Regions from separate parts of the Buttiauxella gaviniae genome, predicted to be linked through region 1. Evidence: predicted binding sites of a transcription regulator. Region 1 holds the regulator's gene; each other region holds the start of a gene.
What was found. Region 1 encodes Fur, which represses iron uptake genes when iron is present. Its sites were predicted from a motif close to ATAATAATGAGAACNACTATCAA; they were not measured.
Positions count from the first base shown of each region.

Region 2: a site for Fur is predicted at 1,002-1,024, ahead of feoA (ferrous iron transporter A). Genes of this name have one in related genera too.
Region 3: a site for Fur is predicted at 4,416-4,438, ahead of gpmA (2,3-diphosphoglycerate-dependent phosphoglycerate mutase). Genes of this name have one in related genera too.
Region 4: a site for Fur is predicted at 2,419-2,441, ahead of zupT (zinc transporter ZupT). Genes of this name have one in related genera too.

Region 1 covers NZ_JBFMVT010000002.1:3,230,610-3,236,296, forward strand. Annotated here, with positions in the region: gene chiP (chitoporin ChiP) at 1-1,261, shown strand, start outside; gene chiQ (ChiQ/YbfN family lipoprotein) at 1,309-1,635, shown strand; gene fur (ferric iron uptake transcriptional regulator) at 1,727-2,179, opposite strand; gene fldA (flavodoxin FldA) at 2,590-3,120, opposite strand; gene ybfE (LexA regulated protein) at 3,295-3,576, opposite strand; gene ybfF (esterase) at 3,712-4,488, opposite strand; gene seqA (replication initiation negative regulator SeqA) at 4,673-5,218, shown strand; gene pgm (phosphoglucomutase (alpha-D-glucose-1,6-bisphosphate-dependent)) at 5,244-5,687, shown strand, end outside.
Region 2 covers NZ_JBFMVT010000002.1:1,578,972-1,584,658, forward strand. Annotated here, with positions in the region: gene AB1E22_RS08020 (Tex family protein) at 1-630, shown strand, start outside; gene feoA (ferrous iron transporter A) at 1,105-1,329, shown strand; gene feoB (Fe(2+) transporter permease subunit FeoB) at 1,387-3,708, shown strand; gene feoC ([Fe-S]-dependent transcriptional repressor FeoC) at 3,717-3,959, shown strand; gene bioH (pimeloyl-ACP methyl ester esterase BioH) at 4,045-4,821, opposite strand; gene gntX (DNA utilization protein GntX) at 4,860-5,543, shown strand; gene nfuA (Fe-S biogenesis protein NfuA) at 5,602-5,687, shown strand, end outside.
Region 3 covers NZ_JBFMVT010000002.1:484,731-490,417, reverse strand. Annotated here, with positions in the region: gene nadA (quinolinate synthase NadA) at 1-38, shown strand, start outside; gene pnuC (nicotinamide riboside transporter PnuC) at 62-778, shown strand; gene zitB (CDF family zinc transporter ZitB) at 779-1,711, opposite strand; gene AB1E22_RS02955 (YbgS-like family protein) at 1,830-2,207, opposite strand; gene aroG (3-deoxy-7-phosphoheptulonate synthase AroG) at 2,527-3,579, shown strand; gene gpmA (2,3-diphosphoglycerate-dependent phosphoglycerate mutase) at 3,641-4,393, opposite strand; gene galM (galactose-1-epimerase) at 4,602-5,642, opposite strand; gene galK (galactokinase) at 5,636-5,687, opposite strand, start outside.
Region 4 covers NZ_JBFMVT010000002.1:2,588,378-2,594,064, forward strand. Annotated here, with positions in the region: gene hldE (bifunctional D-glycero-beta-D-manno-heptose-7-phosphate kinase/D-glycero-beta-D-manno-heptose 1-phosphate adenylyltransferase HldE) at 1-220, shown strand, start outside; gene ubiK (ubiquinone biosynthesis accessory factor UbiK) at 265-549, opposite strand; FMN riboswitch at 675-822, shown strand; gene ribB (3,4-dihydroxy-2-butanone-4-phosphate synthase) at 921-1,574, shown strand; gene zupT (zinc transporter ZupT) at 1,639-2,406, opposite strand; gene ygiD (4,5-DOPA dioxygenase extradiol) at 2,605-3,393, shown strand; gene AB1E22_RS12690 (glutathionylspermidine synthase family protein) at 3,609-4,769, opposite strand; gene AB1E22_RS12695 (DUF1190 family protein) at 4,776-5,450, opposite strand; gene tolC (outer membrane channel protein TolC) at 5,619-5,687, opposite strand, start outside.

The sequences.
Region 1 (5,687 bases):
TTACTGGCAACGTGAGCGCGACCGTAAAGACGTTACAACGGATAAATACGAAACCAACCTCGCTCACTCCACATGGAACGCAAATCTGGACTTCCAGTCTGGTTATGCTGCGGACATGTTCGGTCTTGATATTGCGGCCTTTACTGCTATCGAAATGGCAGAAAATGGTGACAGCGGTCACCCAAACGAAATCGCATTCTCTTCAAAAAACAAAGCGTATGACGAAGACTATTCCGGCGATAAAAGCGGGATTAGCCTCTATAAAGCCGCTGCTAAATTCAAATATGGTCCAGTCTGGGCGCGTGCAGGTTACATCCAACCCACCGGTCAAACTCTGTTGGCTCCGCACTGGAGCTTCATGCCAGGCACCTATCAGGGCGCTGAAGCGGGTGCAAACTTTGACTATGCAGATGCGGGCGCATTGAGCTTCTCCTACATGTGGACTAACGAATATAAATCCCCATGGCACCTGGAGATGGACAAGTTCTATCAGAACGATAAAAACACCAAAGTCGATTACCTGCACTCTGTCGGCGCTAAATACGACTTCAAAAATGATTTGATCCTTGAAGCGGCCTTCGGCCAGGCTGAAGGTTATGTGGATCAATACTTCACCAAAGCCAGCTATAAATTTGACATTGCTGGTAGCCCGCTGACCACCAGCTATCAATTCTATGGAACGCGTGACAAAGTCTCTGATGGCAGCGTCAACGATCTGTACGACGGTACTGCATGGTTGCAGGCATTAACCTTCGGCTATCGAGTCGGCCAGGTCGACCTGCGTCTTGAAGGCACCATGGTTAAGGCAGACGGCCAGCAGGGCTACTTCCTGCAACGTATGACGCCAACTTATGCATCTTCTAACGGTCGTCTTGATGTGTGGTGGGATAACCGCTCTGACTTCAACGCCAACGGTGAAAAAGCGGTATTTGCAGGCGCAATGTATGACCTGAGCAACTGGAACCTCGCGGGTTGGGCGGTAGGTGCTTCTTATGTTTACGCATGGGATGCTAAACCAAGCTCTAAACCGACGACCGATGGCTTCTACGATGCGGATCGCCGTCTGAAAGAGTCTGCATACAGCCTTGATGCAATGTATACCGTTCAGGATGGTCGTGCGAAGGGAACCCTCTTCAAGTTGCACTTCACTCAGTACGACAACCACTCCGATATTCCAAGCTGGGGCGGGGGTTACGGCAACATCTTCCAGGATGAGCGCGACGTGAAATTTATCGTTATCGCCCCATTCACCATCTTCTGATTTGATTCCGGGCATGAGAATGCCCGGTTTGTTTAAGGATACTCAGCATGAAAAAAATCATTTTAGTGACGGTGATGGCTTTAGGTTTGAGCGCCTGCGCACAACCGAAAACAGCGCCGGAAGATTCAAAGCTGAAAGCAGCTTACAGCGCGTGTATTAACACCGCCGAAGGTAATCCGGATAAAGTCCAGGCGTGCCAAAGCGTGCTCAATGTGCTGGCTCAGGAAAAACAGCATCAGGAATTTGCGAAGAAAGAGACGGTTCGCACCCTCGATTACCAGAATTGCATTCAGGCAACCCGCACGGGTAACGACCAGGCGGTCAAAGCCAAATGCGATAAAATCTGGCAAGAGATCCGTACCAACAACCAGTAGCGGTGATCTTCATGCAATAAAAAAACCGGTGAGCTTCCTCACCGGTTTTTTTACATCTGACCTCTGGGTTAGGGAAGCCAGGATAGACGGATTACTTTTCGCTGATTTCGTGTGCGTGCTCGTCTGTACGGCAATCACCTTCAGCGCAGTGACCATAAAGGTACAGGCTGTGGTTCGTCAGACGAATGCCATGACGAGATGCAATCTCACGCTGGCGCGCTTCGATTGAATCATCACTGAATTCAATAACTTTGCCGCAGTCCAGGCAGATTAAGTGGTCATGGTGATGCTGTTGCGTCAGTTCGAACACGGATTTACCGCCTTCGAAATTATGACGGGTCACAATGCCTGCATCATCAAACTGGTTTAATACGCGATAAACGGTGGCGAGACCAATCTCTTCACCCATATCAATCAGACGCTTATATAAGTCTTCCGCACTGACGTGATGATTCACCGGCCCCTGCAACACTTCTAAGATTTTTAATCGAGGAAGCGTGACTTTCAGGCCGGCCTTCTTTAATGCGGTATTGTTGTCAGTCATGCGGAAATTGTCCTGTTGCTTAACGAATCGCTCGGACTCAGGGTGAGCGTTAAGATGAATGCGTCTCATTATAGAACTGCAAATTCTAAATGGGAACCGCAAGTATTATACCCGTCATACTTCAAGCTGTGGGGGGTGTTGGCTGCACTCACTTACCCCAGTCACTTACTAAAGTAAGCTCTTGGGGATAAGCTCCCTGGCCGCCTGGCCACAACTTGAATTATTTAGGGTAAAAGCATATTCAAGCCAGAAAACTGCGGCTGAGTCGCGATTTGCTTGCCTTACTAGCTATTTTCCAGGAATTCATTGTACAGGGACAAACTGAAAAGTTACAAATTTGTAGCAATTATTTTAATCGGAAATATCTATTGATAATGTGACGCAGCCAAAGGGCCACGTCACTAATAGCATTAAGCGCTGAGGATATCAGCCAGATTCAGTTCTTCAGAAACCTGGTTAACCCATTTCTGAACGCGCTCTGCGGTAAGCTCAGGTTGGCGATCTTCGTCGATAGCCAGGCCAACAAAGTGATCGTCATCTGCCAGGCCTTTAGACGCTTCGAAATGGTAACCTGCTGTTGGCCAGTGGCCCACAATCGCCGCACCGCGCGGTTCGATAATGTCGCGAATAGTACCTAATGCGTCACAGAAATATTCTGCGTAGTCTTCCTGGTCGCCACAGCCGAACAGCGCAACCAGTTTGCCATTGAAATCAACTTCTTCCAGCGTCGGGAAGAAATCATCCCAGTCGCATTGCGCTTCGCCGTAATACCACGTTGGAATGCCGAGAAGCAGAATATCGAAGCCTTCCAGGTCTTCTTTGCTGCTCTTAGCAATGTCATGCACCTCAGCAACGTCCTTACCGAGCTGTTTTTGAATCATTTTCGCGATATTTTCGGTATTACCGGTGTCGCTGCCGAAAAAAATGCCTACGATTGCCATGAGTAAAATAACCTCTTGATACTTAATGGTATGATGGCTGCTATTTGGCCACAGATAGGGCAATCATAGCAGAACACATCACGGGGCGGAAACTGCTATAACCCTGTAGTGCACAGACTGCAACATTATACCCATCGTCCTGCAACTCGAATGCTAATGGGTATAACACGATATCTAACTAAGATGTTGCTTCAGTTGTTCGAGCAGTATCTCTTCAATCAGTTCACTGCGGCTGATATTGCGCGCTTCAGCCAACTGATTAAGAGCCTCTACCGCCTCATTGTTGAGCTTTAACTCCACTCGCTTCAGGCCGCGTACTTTATCGCGCTTGAGTTGATTGCGTTTGTTGATACGCAACTGCTCATCACGCGTTAGCGGATTGGTTTTTGGTCGCCCCGGGCGACGCTCGTCCGCGAACAGATCTAATGTAGTACGGTCCGTTTGTTCTTTTGCCATGATTAGACTACTGACAGGGAATTCAGGTGGCACGGAGCGGGGTGCTCTGGCGCAATTTAGCGCGCAATCATACATCAGCATGGCTTGCGCGCCAACGCGTTAGCCGCATCTTGCGGCCAGTCGGTCTGTTTTTAATCAGTTTGCGGCTGTTAGGTCGATAAAACGATGGATTGCGCGCAAAACAGCATCAGGTTTTTCGGCATGGACCCAATGCCCGGCTCCGGCAACCACATGTGCACGCGCCTGCGGGAACTGCGAAAGCAGTTCGCTACGGTGTGATTCATCCACATAAGGCGAGGTGCCACCGCGTATAAACAGTGCCGGTTCGTTCCACGCCGGAATTTTTTTCCAGCCGACAATATTTTCGTACTGCTCCCACAACACCGGCACATTAAATTTCCATTCACCATCGGTAAAAGATTTCAGCAGGAACTGAATCACACCTTCTTCATTAAGGTATTCACGCATCACTTTCGCGGCCTGCTGACGCGTTGTGATTTTCTCGGCACTAACCGCATTAATTGCCGCAAAAATCTCGTCATGGCGGCGAACCTGATAATCCACCGGCGCAATATCAATGAGCACTAATTTATCGATGCGCTGCGGTGCAATCGCGGTCAGCGCCATCGCCACTTTGCCGCCCATCGAATGACCGATGATAATCGCTTTCTCAACGCCATATTCATCGAGCGTTTCCACTACGTCCTGCGCCATGGCGGCGTAGTTCATCTCTGGGCTACGTGGTGATAAACCGTGGTTGCGAAGATCAATTTGCAGCAGCGTGTGATTTTGCCCAAGGTCACGGGCCAGCACGCCAAGATTATCCAGGCTACCAAAAAGACCGTGAATAAGTACGATGGGGGAATTACTAGTCGATTGTTGCGCAGTTTGCAGGCGAGCATTCAATTTCATGGCAAAGTTCTTTTTTTTTACTTCGTGAGGTTAGGGTATCATAACGGCATCCTGCCGCTGTGCCGCAAATATTCAGTCTAGTCTGACTTTGTGGTGTGACAAAAGCTTGGCGCTACCCGAGGTTGGGATTTGTCCCTATAATCCCAACAACTTGTATTCAGAAAAGATATCGCACTGGATTAAGATGAAAACAATTGAAGTTGATGACGAGCTCTATCGCTATATTGCCAGCCACACGCAGCACATTGGTGAGAGCGCGTCCGACATTTTACGGCGCATGTTGAAATTTACCGCCGGCCAAACGCCTGCTACACCAGCAACGACCGGCCAGGCAGCACAAGTTGTCGCCGCTCCGGAAGCCAAACCCGTAAACAAAGCACGCGATCGTGTTCGCGCGGTGCGTGAACTGCTGCTTTCCGATGAATATGCAGAACAAAAGAAAGCTGTTAACCGTTTCATGATGGTGCTTTCTACGCTGTATACCCTCGATGCTCATGCTTTTGGTGAAGCGACCGAATCGCTGCATGGTCGCACCCGCGTCTATTTTGCCGGTAACGAGCAAACGCTCCTTGCTAACGGCAACCAGACTAAACCTAAGCATGTTCCAGGCACGCCATACTGGGTCATTACTAATACCAATACGGGTCGTAAATGCAGCATGATCGAACACATCATGCAATCAATGCAGTTCCCGGCGGAATTGATTGAAAAGGTTTGCGGCACAATCTAACACCTCGCGTCAGAAGGAAAGGCCAATGGCTAACCACCCTCGTGCAGGACAACCGGCACAACAGAGCGATTTGATTAACGTAGCCCAACTCACGGCCCAGTATTATGTGCTGAAGCCTGAAGTGGGGAATAGCGAACACGCGGTGAAGTTCGGAACTTCCGGTCACCGTGGCAGTGCGGCACGTCATAATTTCAACGAGCCTCACATTCTGGCGATTGCTCAGGCGATTGCAGAAGATCGTGCAAAAAATGGAATTACCGGGCCGTGCTATGTGGGTAAAGATACTCACGCGCTGTCTGAACCTGCGTTTATCTCCGTGCTGGAAGTGCTGGCTGCGAACGGTGTGGATGTCATTGTGCAGCAGGCAAACGGCTATACGCCGACACCTGCTATCTCTCATGCCATTCTGACGCACAACAAATCAGGTGGTGCACAAGCGGACGGTATCGTTATTACGCCTTCGCACAAC
Region 2 (5,687 bases), 1.7 Mb from region 1:
GTTCACCCGGAAGCGTATCCGGTGGTTGAACGCATTCTGGCCGCAACCGAACAAGCGCTTGCGGATTTGATGGGTAACGGTGAAGCGCTGCGTGGCCTAAGCGCGCGTGAATTTACCGACGAACGCTTCGGTGTGCCGACCGTTACCGACATCATCAAAGAGCTGGAAAAACCAGGCCGTGACCCACGCCCTGAGTTTAAAACCGCGAAGTTTGCGGACGGCGTGGAAACCATGAACGACCTGCAGCCGGGCATGGTGCTGGAAGGCGCGGTCACCAACGTGACCAACTTCGGCGCATTTGTGGATATTGGCGTACATCAGGATGGTTTAGTGCACATCTCTTCGCTTTCCGACAAATTCATCGACGATCCGCACAAAGTGGTGAAAGCCGGTGATATCGTTAAAGTGAAAGTGATGGAAGTCGATTTGTCGCGTAAACGAATTGCGTTAACGATGCGTCTGGACGAGCAACCTGGCGAATCCAACCGCCGTAGCAGCGCCCCGCGTGAGCAAAACGAGCGCCGCCCTGCTCCAGCCCAAAAACCTCGCGGGCGTGATAATGCCAGCAGTAGCGCAGGTAACAGCGCGATGAGTGATGCGTTGGCTGCGGCACTCGGTAAGAAGCGTTAGAGCCACACCCTCTCCCCCGGGAGAGGCGACGGATCGGTCTTCTCCCTCTCCTGAGGGAGAGGACATTCCCACCCAATAATTATTTCACCCTCCCTCTTATTTATAAAAAAACAGAATGAATTTGCGATAGATCAATTTATCTCACGAATATAAAACCACACCAATATTTATCAAACACGTAACACATGAAATATTCAGACAACATTAACAGAGATAAAATAATATATTTATCATTTTAAAATAAATACAACACATTGTTATTTATATGATTTCAATTAAATCCACGCTTCAGGCACGTCAGGTAAATTAAACAACCTATCTTCGTTAAATAAGAAAACAGGCGTTATTCATCACAAAAATAATTATTGATGACGGAAACCATTCTCATTATCATTGATTTGTTCGTTATTTCTCCTCTACTCACAGATAACTTTCGTTCGAGTAAATATCAGAGCCCAGCTCTAAGTAGGTCCTATGCGATTCTTACCAAGTAGTGCGTGGAAAATTACTGGTTTTGCTAAAGAAATTAGCCCGTCATATCGCCAAAAACTTTTATCGCTCGGTATGTTGCCCGGCTCATCATTTAACGTTGTGCGCGTTGCGCCTTTAGGCGACCCGATTCACATCGAAACACGTCGCGTCAGTTTGGTATTACGTAAAAAAGATCTCGAATTACTGCACGTTGAATCGATCGCCTGATTGGTGGGGTGGGCGCTTGCGCTCGTTGTTCTTTTCTTCTTTAAGTTCACGAATAAAATGAAAAAATTAACTATCGGCTTAATCGGTAACCCTAATTCCGGAAAGACTACGTTATTTAACCAGCTCACCGGCTCTCGTCAGCGAGTCGGCAACTGGGCGGGCGTTACCGTAGAACGTAAAGAAGGTCAGTTTTCAACGATTGCGCATCAGGTCACGCTTGTCGACTTGCCAGGCACCTACTCCCTGACCACCATTTCATCGCAAACCTCTCTCGATGAACAAATCGCCTGCCACTATATTTTGAGTGGCGATGCAGACCTGCTGATTAACGTCGTCGATGCCTCAAACCTTGAGCGCAATCTGTATCTGACATTGCAACTTCTCGAGCTGGGCATTCCGTGCGTAGTCGCACTCAACATGCTCGACATCGCCGAGAAGCAAGATATCCGTATTGATATCGATGCCCTTGCCGCACGCCTTGGCTGCCCGGTAGTGCCGTTGGTTTCAACGCGTGGCCGTGGTATGGAAGGCCTGAAACTGGCTATCGACCGCCGCCAGCCAAACGCGCATACCGATTTAGTCCTTTACCCACCCAAACTGCTTGAAGAAGCCAACACCCTGGCCGCTGAAATGCCTGGCGAAATGCCTGCACAACAGCGTCGCTGGCTGGCGCTGCAAATGCTGGAAGGCGACATCTACAGCCGCGAATATGCCGGTCATGCAACGGAAAAACTGGATGCCATTCGCGCCCAACTGGCGCAAGAAAATGAAGATCCCGCACTGCTGATTGCCGATGCCCGCTACCAAACGATTGCCGCTATTTGCGATTCCATCAGTAACAGTCTGACGGCTGAACCGCACCGTTTAACGGCGATGATGGATAAAATCATCCTTAACCGTTTTCTCGGCCTGCCTGTGTTCTTGCTGGTGATGTACCTGATGTTCTTGCTGGCGATTAACATCGGCGGCGCTTTACAGCCCATTTTCGACGGCGGCTCAGCGGCCATCTTCATCCACGGCATTCAGTGGATTGGCGCTACCCTGCACTTCCCAGGCTGGCTGACAATTTTCCTCGCCCAGGGTATCGGCGGCGGTATCAACACCGTGCTGCCATTGGTACCGCAAATTGGCATGATGTACCTGTTCCTGTCGTTCCTTGAAGACTCAGGTTATATGGCTCGTGCGGCTTTCGTGATGGATCGCCTGATGCAATCCCTCGGTTTGCCGGGTAAATCATTTGTACCGCTGATCGTCGGATTCGGCTGTAACGTGCCGTCCGTAATGGGCGCGCGTACTCTGGATGCCCCGCGTGAACGCCTGATGACCATCATGATGGCACCGTTTATGTCCTGCGGCGCACGACTGGCGATTTTTGCGGTATTTGCCGCAGCTTTCTTCGGTCAGCAAGGCGCACTGGTTGTCTTCTCGCTCTACATTCTCGGCATCGTGATGGCGATTCTGACCGGCCTGATGCTCAAACACACCATTATGCGTGGCGAAGCAACGCCATTTGTGATGGAACTGCCGGTGTATCACGTGCCGCATCTGAAAAGCCTGCTGCTGCAAACCTGGCAGCGCCTGAAGGGCTTCGTGCTGCGTGCCGGTAAAGTGATCGTTATCGTCAGTATTTTCATCGGCGCACTGAACAGCTTCTCGTTTAGCGGCAAAGAAGTGGACAACATCAACGACTCCGCGCTGGCGTCCGTCAGCCGTGTGCTGACCCCGCTGCTGAAACCGATTGGCGTACATGAAGACAACTGGCAAGCAACGGTTGGCCTGTTCACTGGCGCCATGGCGAAAGAAGTGGTTGTGGGTACGCTGAACACTCTCTACACCGCAGAAGATATGCACGAAGAAGCGTTTGATGCAGCGAACTTCAATTTGCTCGATGAGCTGAGTGGTGCGGCGGGCGAAACCTGGCAAAGCCTGAAAGATACTTTCAGCCTGAGCGTACTGGCGAACCCAATCGAAGCCAGCAAAGGCGACGGTGAAATGGCAAGCGGCGCGATGGGCGTGATGAGCAGCAAATTTGGCAGTGCGGCTGCGGCCTACAGCTACCTGATTTTCGTTCTGCTCTACATCCCATGCATTTCGGTAATGGGTGCCGTTGCCCGCGAATCAAGCCGTGGCTGGATGATGTTCTCCGTCTTATGGGGGCTGAACATCGCTTACTCACTTTCCACGGTTTACTACCAGACCGTAACGTTTAGCGCCCACCCGCAATTCAGCCTGGTCTGTATCCTTGCGGTGGTGCTGTTCAACGTACTGTTGATCGGCGGTTTACGCAGGGCACGTAGCCGTGTAGACGTAAGCCTGATGACATCGCGTAAAACCGTAGCGGCAGCCTGCTGTAAAAGCACCGCTGGCGATTGCCACTAGGAGGGCGTATGGCAGCGAGCTTAATCGAAATTCGTAATGCCCTGGCGCTGCAAGGCCGGCTGGAAGCAACGCAAATTAGCCAACAGCTCGCCACGCCTCTGCCGTTGGTCAACGCCATGCTAAGTCGCCTTGAAGCGATGGGCAAAGCGATGCGTATCACCGAAGATCCGAGCGATTGCCTGACAGGCAGCTGTAAAAGTTGCCCGGAAGGGAAGAAATGCGCCCGTGAATTATGGGCGCTGCGGGCATAAAAAGTATACGGCGGGTGCGCTTCGCTTACCCGCCGTTCCACCGCTTTCGTAGGTCGGATTAGCGTTAGCGTCATCCGACATTAACCTAATCCGCAATCTGCTTTTGAAATTCTACAAGAACCTGGCACACATCCTGCGGATGCGAAATAAACGGCGCATGAGCCGCCTTCGGGAAAATCACCGTTTTACTCTGCGGCCATTGCTCATCCAACAAGCCAGCGATTTTACGCGGCACTAACCCATCCAGATGCCCGTAAAGCCGTAAGAACGGCACGGTGAGGTTGCTCAGCGAATTACGCAAATCTGCCGTTTTCAGGATTTCCAGGCCGCCATTTAATACTTCAACGCTCGGCATCGGCTGCTCAAGCACCACTGATTTCAGGCGGCGAGCATCCTGGCGTGCGGTTTCCGTGCCGAGAGTTTGCAGCGACAAAAAACGCTCAACGGTACGCTGAAAATCTTCGCTCAACTGTTGTTGGAAGTTCGCCAGCACTTCAGGTTTGATGCCCGGCCAGTCTCCGTGTGCAGCGAAGCAAGGAGAAGATGCGACGGTGACCAGGCCTTTCACGCGCTGCGGATGTTGCAATGCAATCTGGCTCGCCACCAACCCGCCTAAACTCCAGCCCAGCCAAATCGCTTTTTCAGGCGCTTGCGCCAGGACTAACTCAGCCATTTCCTCAAGCGTCAGCGCGCCAAAACCCTGGCTGCGGCCATATCCCGGTAAATCGACAAGATGAAGCCGAAAATGCGAGCTCAATTCCTCACAAATGCAATGCCACACTTCCGCATTCAGTCCCCATCCGTGCAGCAGCACAAGATCGTCTTTTCCTTCACCTTTTGTCTGCCACCAAAGCGTGCTCATCAGTTACTGTTCTCATTTTTCTGCGTAAGGAAGCGAATATGCTAACAATCCCGGGCCTGTGTTGGCTATGCCGGATGCCACTCGCGTGCGCACACTGGGGAATTTGCTCAAGGTGCTCCCGGGCACTACCTGCTCCACCGCCCTGCTGCCCGCGCTGCGGATTGCCCAGCGCAAACACCCATTTGCCTTGCGGCCGCTGCCTGCAAAAACCACCCGTGTGGGATTCACTGGTTTTCGTTACGGATTACAGCCTGCCACTAAAGCGCCTGGTTCATCAGTTTAAATTTAATGCCACCATAGCGCTCGCTCCGGCGCTGGCGCGTTTACTGCTGTTGAGCGTGCTTGAAGTAAGACGACGTACCCGGTCGCCAAAACCCGATTGTATCGTGAGCGTCCCACTGCATTCGCGCCGTGCCTGGCATCGGGGATTTAACCAAAGCGCACTGCTGGCAAGCCATCTTTCACGCTGGCTGCAATGTGATTATTTCCCGCAGGGGATCAGGCGGATACGCGCCGCGCAAACGCAGCATCAGCTCAACGCCCGGATGCGCCGCAACAACCTTAAAGGTGCTTTCAGGGTTGATTTTCCGGTGGCGGGCCGCCATATAATTATTGTGGATGATGTCGTCACGACGGGCAGTACGGTGGCGGAAATTGCGCGGCTGCTGAAAAAGCAGGGCGCGGCGACTATCCAGGTGTGGTGCCTTTGTCGAACCTTGTAGACCCTCGATGATGGGCGTATTATAACCGACTAAAATAGTCAACTATTGAGCAATCGTTATGATCCGTATTTCCGATACAGCACAATCCCACTTTGCCAAACTTCTGGCAGGTCAGGAAGAAGGGACGCAAATTCGCGTATTCGT
Region 3 (5,687 bases), 2.7 Mb from region 1:
CCGCGGAATTGCGACGCAACATTAAAGGTAACGCGTAAGGATTCTACCTTCAGGAGCGAATATGGATTTTTTCAGTACGCAGAATATTTTGGTTCACATCCCCATCGGAACAGGCGGGTATGATTTATCGTGGATTGAAGCGATCGGAACCGTGGCGGGCTTACTGTGCATCTGGTTGGCAAGTCTTGAGAAAATTAGCAATTATGCTTTCGGTTTAATTAACGTCACGCTATTTGCAGTTATTTTCTTTCAAATCCAACTGTATGCGAGCCTGCTGTTACAGTTGTTCTTTTTTGCGGCTAATATTTATGGCTGGTATGCCTGGTCGAGACAGACGAACGACAATCAGGCTGCCCTCCATATTCGCTGGTTACCGTTGCCTAAAGCGCTTGCGTGGATAGCGGTGTGCGTCGGCGCTATTGGGTTGATGACCGTGTTTATCGATCCGGTGTTTGCATTCCTGACCCACACGGCGGTTTCTGTGATGCAGGCGCTGGGCCTGAATGTCACCATGCCTGAACTCCAGCCTGACGCCTTCCCGTTCTGGGATTCCTGCATGATGGTACTGTCGATTGTCGCGATGATTCTCATGACCCGTAAGTATGTCGAAAACTGGATACTGTGGGTGATCATCAACGTAATTAGCGTCGTTATCTTTGCTTTGCAGGGCGTTTACGCCATGTCCCTGGAATATTTGATCCTGACATTTATTGCGCTCAACGGCAGTCGCATGTGGATCAACAGCGCGCGCGAACGTGGCTCACGCGCATTTTCCTGATCAGTGATGATGGTGAGCATGACCGTGGTGGTCATGCTCATTTAAATCACAATCCTGGCCGTGGCAAAGCTGATACTCCATTTGCACCGTGGCGTGCTCAATCTGATATTCATCTTTCAGGAAATGGTGAATGCGTTCCAGCAAAGCGTCATGGTCGTGCGGTGGAACCACCTGAACATGCAGCGTCATAAGCGGTTTCTCACCTACTAACCAGATATGCACATGATGGACATTACGCACTTCCGGAATAGTTCTGGCTAATTTGCGTTTCAGGACGGGAATATCAATGGCATGCGGTGCACCTTCGAGAAGTTCGTTGACGCTTTCTTTAAGCAAACTCCATGCGCTACGCAGAACTAAACACGACACCAGCACCGAAAGAATCGGGTCAATGGGCGTCCATCCGGTCCACAAAATAATCAATGCGGCAGCTATAGCTCCCACCGAACCTAATAGATCCCCCAGAACATGCAGGGCAGCGGCGCGAACGTTAATATTCTTTTCTTCATTTCCTCGATGCAAAATCCAGAACGAAAACAGATTTGCCAGTAATCCGGCAAAGGCAATAACCAGCATCGTCCAACCGGCGATAGGCTGCGGATGATAAAAACGGATTACCGCTTCCCAGACAATCAGAACCGTAATCACCACCAAAGCAATCGCATTAACAAACGCTGCGAGCGTGGTCAGCCTCAGCCAACCGAAAGTATGACGAGCATTGGGAGGGCGTCGAGCGAACTGTACCGCCAATAATGCAACCAATAACGCCGCCGCATCCGTCAGCATATGACCGGCATCAGCAAGCAGCGCAAGCGACCCGGAAATTAACCCGCCGACGACCTCTGCAACCATAAAAAGGGCGGTGACGGTAAATGCCCAGAACAGGCGTCTGGAGTTGGAATTACCCGAGGAGTGTTGATGTGAATGCGCCATGGTTTCTCTATATCCGGAAACAATAATGCGCTAATTATAACCACTACACTGATTAACTCATTGAATAAAACTCATAAAAAAAGGAGAGCCGGGGCTCTCCTGATTTCACGGATTTAAATTACTGCGTGGTGCCGTCTACTTTCGTGTTCACGTCATCCCCGCTGCCGGTTCCAACCTTCTCATTGGTATCCGGGCATTTACCGTCTTTACACATCGAATTTTTATGGATTTCATCTTTGCTCATTCCATCGGTGGTCATACCGCTGGAACTGGTTGAGCCATTAGGATGAAGCATTGTGCCGCCATTGTTGATATTGCTGTTATCAACGCCTTTAGGCGCGATGTTCTGATTCGCATCAGGTGCCACCTGGCCTGCCTCGGCGCTAGCATTTGCCTGGCCGTTATTACTGCCGCTGGTTTCAGCAGCCATTGCCATGCCGCTTGCGACTGAAAGGGTTGCTGTTAAGAAAAGTGCAGTGAGTTTATTCATCTTAATGCTCCTGTTCTGGTTGTTATTGCTGGATAACTTCTTCCAACAGGCACTGGATTTATTCTGAGCTTTTGACTTTTATCCGATAAACATGTCACTAATAAAAGCCTTATCAGAATACAATTTTGCTAAAAGAGAACTTTTTAGTGTTAACAATTAAAAATTGTAGCGGTAAACCGGCGTTTTACCATTTTTTGACGCTTTTTAGGTCGTTTCCAGGAATATTCCGTCTGAAGTGTAAAAGCCCGTTTACACTTCCGGCTTGAAGCGATAGATTGAAGGGATTGCAACTAAGCTAAAACTCAAGGCCATCCCCGGAAATCTCATGAATTATCAGAACGACGACTTACGCATCAAAGAAATCAACGAACTTTTGCCTCCAGTAGCGCTGCTCGAAAAATTCCCCGCCACTGAAAAAGCGGCTGCGACGGTATCCGGCGCTCGCAAAGCGATCCATAAAATTCTTAAAGGAAATGACGATCGCCTGCTTGTTGTTATCGGCCCATGCTCGATTCACGATGTTAAAGCGGCGAAAGAGTACGGCGCGCGCCTGCTGACACTGCGTGAAGAACTGCAGGGCGAGCTGGAAATCGTTATGCGTGTTTACTTCGAAAAACCACGCACCACGGTTGGCTGGAAAGGGCTGATTAACGATCCGCACATGGACAGCAGCTACCAAATTAACGATGGTCTGCGTATCGCTCGCAAACTGCTGCTAGACATCAACGACTCAGGCCTGCCAGCCGCGGGTGAGTTTTTAGATATGATCACCCCGCAGTACCTGGCGGATCTGATGAGCTGGGGTGCCATTGGCGCACGTACTACAGAATCTCAGGTTCACCGCGAACTGGCATCTGGTCTGTCATGCCCGGTTGGCTTTAAAAATGGTACCGACGGCACCATGAAAGTAGCCATCGACGCCATCAATGCGGCGGGTGCGCCACACTGCTTCCTGTCTGTCACCAAATGGGGCCATTCAGCCATCGTTAATACCAGCGGAAACGGCGACTGCCATATCATTCTGCGTGGCGGTAAAGAGCCAAACTACAGTGCGGCGCACGTTGCTCAGGTTAAGGCTGATTTGCAGAAAGCGGGCTTGCCTGCTCAGGTGATGATTGATTTCAGCCACGCCAACAGTAGCAAACAATTTAAGAAGCAGATGGAAGTGGCTACGGACGTTTGCCAACAGATTGCAGGCGGTGATAGCGCGATCACAGGCGTCATGATTGAAAGCCATCTGGTTGAAGGCAATCAGAACCTCGAGAGCGGCGAGCCATTGGTGTACGGCAAGAGTGTGACTGATGCGTGCATTGGCTGGGAAGATACTGAAACTGTTCTGCGCCAACTGGCAGCGGCTGTGAAAACCCGTCGCGGATAACTCTTTCGCGGCAGTATAAGAAAGGCGTGGATCTCACCACGCCTTGTTCACATCTAACGAATTACTTCGCTTTACCTTGATTTGCTACCGCTGCGGCTTTTGCTGCGATTTCATCAGCATTACCCAGATAGTAGCGTTTCAGCGGTTTGAAGTTCTCGTCGAACTCATACACCAACGGCACGCCAGTTGGGATATTCAGCTCAAGAATTTCATCTTCGCTCAGGTTGTCCAGGAATTTAACCAGCGCACGCAGGGAGTTACCGTGAGCGGCAACAATCACGCGCTCGCCGCTTTTCATGCGTGGAAGAATGGTTTCATTCCAGTAAGGAATAACGCGATCGATAGTCAGCGCCAGGCTTTCGGTTACCGGCAGCTCTTTATCGCTCAGGCTTGCATAACGTGGATCATGGCCCGGGAAACGTTCGTCATCACGCGTCAGTTCTGGAGGCGTGATCGCAAAGCCGCGACGCCATTGTTTAACTTGCTCGTCACCATATTTTTCTGCGGTTTCAGCTTTGTTCAGCCCTTGCAGTGCGCCGTAGTGACGTTCATTCAGCTTCCAGGACTTCTCAACTGGCAGCCAGGCCTGATCCAGTTCATCGAGGATGTTCCACAGAGTGTGGATGGCACGTTTCAGCACAGAAGTATAAGCAAAGTCGAAGGAGTAGCCTTCATCTTTCAACAACTTACCTGCTGCTTTCGCTTCAGTTTTACCTTTCTCAGACAGATCAACGTCATACCAACCGGTGAAGCGGTTTTCGTTGTTCCACTGGCTTTCACCGTGACGAACCAGAACCAGCTTAGTAACAGCCATAGTTTACTCCTTAATAAGCCTGCGATTAATGATAACGATTATCATTATATTGCCGCAAAGGGGCCAGCGGCAATGCTAAACGTTTAACATAGCGAAAAAGAGTGTGGAGTGTAAGGTGGATGTGAACGGTTGTTATATTTTTGCTGTTAAATGGCGGGAAATCCAGCGAATCGAATAAGATTCGCCCTCCCGAAAGAGGGCGCTAACCTTACAGCGGAATAAATTCATACTCCGTAACGCTCAAATACTCATCACCTGGCTGTAGCCAACAGTCGGGCTGCGGCCATTCCGGGTGATTGGGGCTGTCGGGCAAAAATTCACTTTCAAGCGCCAGACCTTGATAAGCATTATAAGTGCCTTGCTCTCGGGCTGCTGTTCCGTCCAGATAGTTGCCGCTATAAAACTGCAACGCCGGTGCGGTGGTATAAACCGTCATTTGCAGTTTATTGTCGCTCGACCAGACATGTGCCGCAGGTTGGCTGGCATCGCCCTGCACCTGCAGCAAGAAAGCGTGGTCATAGCCTTTCACCAATACCTGATCGTTATCTTTCAGGAAATCCTCAGCGATAGTTTTTGGCGTGCGGAAATCAAACCCGGTATTTGTCACATCGGCAAGACCGGCCTGCGGTATACCGTTGCTGTCCACCGGCAAATAACTATCGGCCAGCAGTTGCAGTTTGTGCTGGCGAATATCGTTTTGTTTACCGTCGAGATTGAAATAAGCATGATTAGTCAGATTCACCGGGCACGGTTTGCTGGTTTTGGCGCGGAATTCGACGGTGATGCAGTTATCGTCATTTAGCGCATAACGCGCGGTGGCGCGCAGCTCGCCAGGGAAACCCTGATCGCCATCCTGAGAGTCCAGCGTGTACAACACTTCGTGTTCATTCTGACGCACAATACGCCAGCGGCGTTTATCGAACCCATCCGGGCCGCCGTGCAATTGATGCGCCCCCTGATTGGCGGTGACATTCACGGTGATGCCATCGCGCGTAAACTGGCTGTTGGCAATCCTGTTGGCATAGCGTCCAACCGTTGCCCCCAGATATGCCGACTGATTCAAATAATCTTCCGGCGTTTCGCAGCCGAGCAGCGTTTCGCGCACGGTTCCGTCTTTCATCGGCACGCGGCACGACAGCAGCGTTGCGCCCCAGTCCATCATTGTCACTACCAACCCCGCGCTGTTACGCAGGGTAGAGATGCGGAACGGTTGCCCGTCCGGAGCGAGTTGAGGTGTTTCTTTTAGCATTGACCCGCGCCCTCCGATGCTTTGCACACATAGAACGTTTCTTTG
Region 4 (5,687 bases), 640 kb from region 1:
AGCCGTGGACTGGGTGGTGCTGTTTGAAGAAGATACGCCGCAACGCTTGATCGGTGAAATCTTGCCTGATCTGCTGGTGAAAGGTGGCGATTACAAACCGGATGATATTGCCGGGAGTAAAGAAGTCTGGGCCAACGGCGGTGAAGTGATGGTTCTGAACTTTGAAGATGGTTGCTCCACCACCAATATCATTAAGAAGATTCAAAGCCAGGACGCATAAGTTATTGTGAATAATAAAGAACGCCCCACACTTGGGGCGTTTTTTTACATCTGTGGTTCAGTCGGTGGCGTCACTTCTGGCGCTTGAACACTACGATTCTCAAGCTCAGTCAAACGCTGTTCAAGCAAAGCGAGTTTCTCACGAGTGCGCAGCAGCACTTGAGTTTGTACATCAAACTCTTCACGGCTGACCAGATCCAAACGGGTTAACTGCGACTGTAAAACCTGGCGAACTTTCTTTTCAACATCATCCCCGAATTCACGAATCCCTTTCGGCATTGACTCGTGAACCTGGCGAGCGATCTGTTCAATTTTTTTCGGGTCAATCATAGCGGCTTCCATAATGTTACGGGATTGGTATGCCCTAATTGTAATGCCTGAGTGACGCCTTAGAAACCCGAAATGTTCTAAGGTTTGGCGTTGCCAGAGAAAATCATCGGCGTTATAGTAAGTCTGCTTATTCTCAGGGCGGGGTGTAACTCCCCACCGGCGGTAAATCAGCGAACGCTGAAAGCCCGCGAGCGCTCCAGAGCAATCTGGAGGTCAGCAGATCCGGTGTAATTCCGGGGCCGACGGTTATAGTCCGGATGGGAGAGAGTAACGACTAAGCTCAAGCTTTTATCAGCCTGCTCACGTTATTTTTATAGCTCCTAAGACTGCCCTGATTCTGGTAACCATAATTTTAATGAGGTTTTTTTACCATGAATCAGACGCTCCTTTCTGCATTTGGCACCCCTACACAGCGCGTAGAACTGGCTCTTGAAGCCCTACGTGAAGGACGCGGGGTTATGGTTCTTGACGATGAAGATCGCGAGAACGAAGGCGACATGATTTTCCCGGCCGAAACCATGACCGTTGAGCAAATGGCTCTGACCATTCGTCACGGTAGCGGTATTGTTTGCCTGTGCCTGACCGAAGAACGCCGTAAACAACTTGAATTGCCAATGATGGTTGAGAACAACACCAGTGCTTATGGCACCGGGTTTACTGTAACTATCGAAGCGGCAAGTGGTGTAACCACCGGTGTTTCTGCGGCTGACCGTATTACTACCGTGCGTGCAGCGATTGCTGATGGCGCAAAACCAAGCGACCTGAACCGTCCGGGCCATGTATTCCCGCTCCGTGCTCAGCCGGGCGGCGTGTTAACTCGTGGCGGTCATACTGAAGCGACTATCGATTTGGTGACGCTTGCTGGGTTTAAACCTGCCGGCGTGCTGTGCGAACTGACCAACGACGATGGCTCAATGGCGCGTGCACCAGAGTGCATCACCTTTGCCCGCCTGCACAACATGGCTGTCGTAACGATTGAAGACCTGGTCGAATATCGCCAGACTCACGAACGTAAAGCCAGCTAACCCGCTCAATGCAAAAAGCCCGGTTTTGACACCGGGCTTTTCTATTTGTGAAGTATGACGAGTATTAGCCAATTCCGCTGGTTTGCAGCAACGTCAAACTAAATCCCATCACTGCCATCCCACAAAGCACACCGTAACTTGGATTGTTGTGGGGATCGATCTCTTTAGCGAGCGGCATCAGTTCATCGACCGACAGCGCCACCATAATGCCCGCAACAGCGGCCATTATTGCCGCCATGACAACCGGCGACACCATTGTGCCCAGAATCAGCCAGGCCAGTACGCCGCCCAGAATTTCCGCCAGGCCTGAAATCCCTGCCCAGAAGATCGCTTTGCGCTTAGAACCGGTTGCCGCATACACCGGCCCTGCAACGGCTAACCCTTCAGGAATGTTATGCAGTGCCACTGCAAGGGCAATACCCATCCCTAATTCCAGATTGCTGCTGGCGGTGACGAACGTCGCCACGCCTTCGGGGAAGTTATGCAAGCTAATGCCAAGAGTGAGTAATAGCGCGGTGCGGCGCAGATTACGCGGCTGCGGTTTGCTGTCCATTAGATCTTGCGGATGAGCATGGGGCAGGGCGCGATCAAGGGCAAAGTAGCCCAACAGGCCGACCATAAACATGCCATAGCCCAGCACCGGTGACATTCCTTCGGTATGAAGCGCTGCGGGCAACATCTCCATCAACGAGATAAGCAGCATAATGCCCGCTGCAAAACCGAGAGAAAATGCCAGCACACGGTTTGATGGCTTCTGGCCAATTACGCCAAGCAAGGCACCAATGAAAGTGGCTCCCCCTGCTAACAGGGTCAGAATCAAGGGTACTGACATTTATCGCTCCTTATGATAATGATTCTCATTCATATTAACGGGCAATGTGCCAAAAATCGAGAGCTCGTTGAGAAGCTTTACACATCGCTTACATTCAAATTTCCTGAAGATCTTCATCATGGTTATCTGAGTTCTTCATGACGCAAAAACGCGTACTGTGGTGTTTATAAACTGAATGACCTGACAAAGGACACCACCATGACTACCCAACGAATGCCTGCGCTGTTCCTGGGACACGGCAGCCCAATGAACGTGCTGGAAGATAATCACTATACCCAAGCCTGGCGTCATTTGGGAGAGACCTTACCGCGTCCTAAAGCTATTGTGGTGGTATCTGCGCACTGGTTCACGAAAGGCACCGGCGTTACGGCGATGGAAACGCCAAAAACCATTCACGATTTCGGTGGTTTCCCGCAGGCGCTCTACGATACGCATTATCCCGCTCCGGGCTCGCCGGAACTGGCTCAGCAGTTAGTGGATTTGCTGGCTCCTGTTCCGGTAATGCAGGATAAAGAAGCCTGGGGGTTTGACCACGGCTCCTGGGGTGTGCTGATCAAGATGTACCCGAATGCTGATATTCCAATGGTGCAGCTCAGCATCGACAGTACCAAACCGGCGGCCTGGCATTTTGAGATTGGTCGCAAACTGGCAACGCTGCGCGAACAGGGAATTATGCTGATTGCCAGCGGTAACGTTGTTCATAACCTCAGAACCGTACGCTGGCACGGTGAAAACACGCCTTATCCATGGGCTGAGTCGTTTAACCAATATGTGAAAGATAACCTTACCTGGCAGGGGCCAGTTGCCGAGCATCCGTTAGTGAATTATTTACAACACGAAGGCGGATCGTTATCTAACCCAACGCCGGATCACTATTTACCGTTGCTCTATGTTCTGGGGGCGTGGGACGGCAAAGAGCCGATAACGCTGCCAGTCGATGGCATTGAGATGGGGTCGCTGAGTATGCTTTCGGTGCAGATTGGGTGATATTTTCCCCGTATCCATAAGCTGCCTCTTAGTCACATCTTTGAACACAAGTGCTGGTGACTCTGGCTGTATCTGGAACGAATGATCCCCACCCAGCCTCCCCCTTGCCAGGTGGAGGAGCAAAAGACATGAGGCGTTAGCTGCTCCCTCCCCTGGAAAGGTGTACAGTCCGGGGAGGGTTGGGGTGGGGTCAGAACCTAAGAGGAGGGAAATAATTACTCTACAAAAACATGCGGATAAAAACGTGAAAGATCCTGGGTGATCAAGTCCCGATCTTCACGAATACCAATTCCCGCAGGTTGATCGTTGATAAGCCAGCTCCCGATCAGCACATAGCTGTCACCAAATTTTGGTAATTGATAGAACTGTTGGACGATCATCCCTTCTTCACCGTAAGGCCCATCGACACGGGCGATTTCCTGGCCGTTTTCGATGATCTTCACGTTTGCACCTTCGCGGGAGAAGATTGGCTTCATCACGTACTTATCCATCTCTGGATAGCTATCTTCGGCGAAATAAGCGGGCAGCAAGTTTGGGTGATCCGGGAACATTTCCCATAGCATCGGCAGCAATGCTTTGTTGGAGATAATGCTCTTCCAGGCAGGTTCCAGCCAGCGCACGCCAGCGTCTTCCAGCTTGGTAGAGAACATCTCACGCAGCATGAATTCCCACGGATAGAGCTTAAAAAGATTGCTGATCACTTGATCCTGCAAATCGGTAAACTGGCCTTTTTCGCCCAGGCCGATCTCTTCCATGTACACAAACTCGCTGGCTACGTCTGCTTCTGCGGCACAATCTTGCAGATACTGAACCGTACCGCGATCTTCTACCGTGTCCTGGCAGCAAGCGAAATGCAGCAAGTTGAAACCGTGTTGCTGTTTCAATTCGGCAAAACGTTCGATGAGCTTTTCTTGCAGGCTGTTGAATTGATCGCTTTCGGCAGGCAGATTACCGGCCTGAATCTGATCTTCAAGCCAGATCCACTGGAAAAATGCTGCTTCGTATAAAGAAGTGGGAGTGTCGGCATTGTTTTCCAGAAGCTTAGGTTCACCTACGCCATCCCACGCCAGATCGAGGCGGGAATAGAGCGAGGGCTGCTGAGTACGCCAGGCCTGGCGCACAAACTCCCAGGTGTGTTTAGGAATGCGAAATTTAGCCAACAGCTCATCGCTGCTTACCACTTTTTCGACAACCTTCAGGCACATCTGATGCAGTTCAGCCGTCACTTCTTCGAGGCGTTCAACCTGTGGGAGCGTCAGTTTGTAATAAGCATCTTCACACCAGTATGGTTCGCCATACATAGTGTGAAAATTGAAACCGTATTCTGTGGCTTTCTCGCACCAGTCCGGGCGCTCTGTAATCGCAATTCTTTCCATAATTTCTTAGCCACCCATAGAGCGAGAAGAACCTGTTGCGCTGTTGCTGCGCTGCATTGTTGATTGTTTAGCGACGGAATCACCAAAGCCACCGCGCGTAACGGTACTCGTCGTTGCAGGTTTAGGTGCCATGGCGGTTTTTGGAACGGTGGTGGTACGGCCCGGAGTGGCTGCGCCGTAACTTTTGCCGCTGGCGTCGGCATATTTACCGTAAGCCGGGCTTGCCGGGTTTTTTGAGGTAAACAGCGGTTGCTGAGCAAAGCCCGCACCGCCGCCCATCAGACGACCCATCATGTAGCCAGCCATCAGTGGCATCCAGAAGCTGCCGCTTTGCTGAGGCTGCGCCTGAGCTTGTTCACCCGCCATGCTCGCTTGAGCAGGTGCTTGCTGACATTGGCCTTCGCCAAATTCAGCGATACATTCTTCGCGCGAGGCATATTTAGGCGCAGTACGTTCCGCTTCCTTCAACGCATTGTTGTAGGAAGTCGTACATTCGGCACTTTTGCCTGGGTTGGCCTGCGCGCAGTCATCCGCGTTCTGATACATGGAGACCGTTTCGTCATTCTGTTCGCAACCGGCAAGCATAAACACGGCTGTAACCGCCAATGCGACCGGTGTCAAATGGCGAGCGTTCCAGCTTTTGCGGAACGATGCGTGATTTATGATTTTTGTCCGTTTCATTTACCTGTCCTGAGCCCAAAGGAAGCAATTTACTATTACGCTTAGGATAGGGGATGAATGGTTGAAATTAAAGCGATGACGGGCGTTGAGGGGTGGATCTTTACGTTGCCTTACGTTAAAAGGCGCAAGTTGTGACGGGGGCATGTTGCCACGCCCCCGCAAACAGGATCAGTTACCGAATGGGTTAGCTGATTTAGTGCTTGTTGCTGAAGCTGGAGTCGCTCTTGCAGGCGTCGC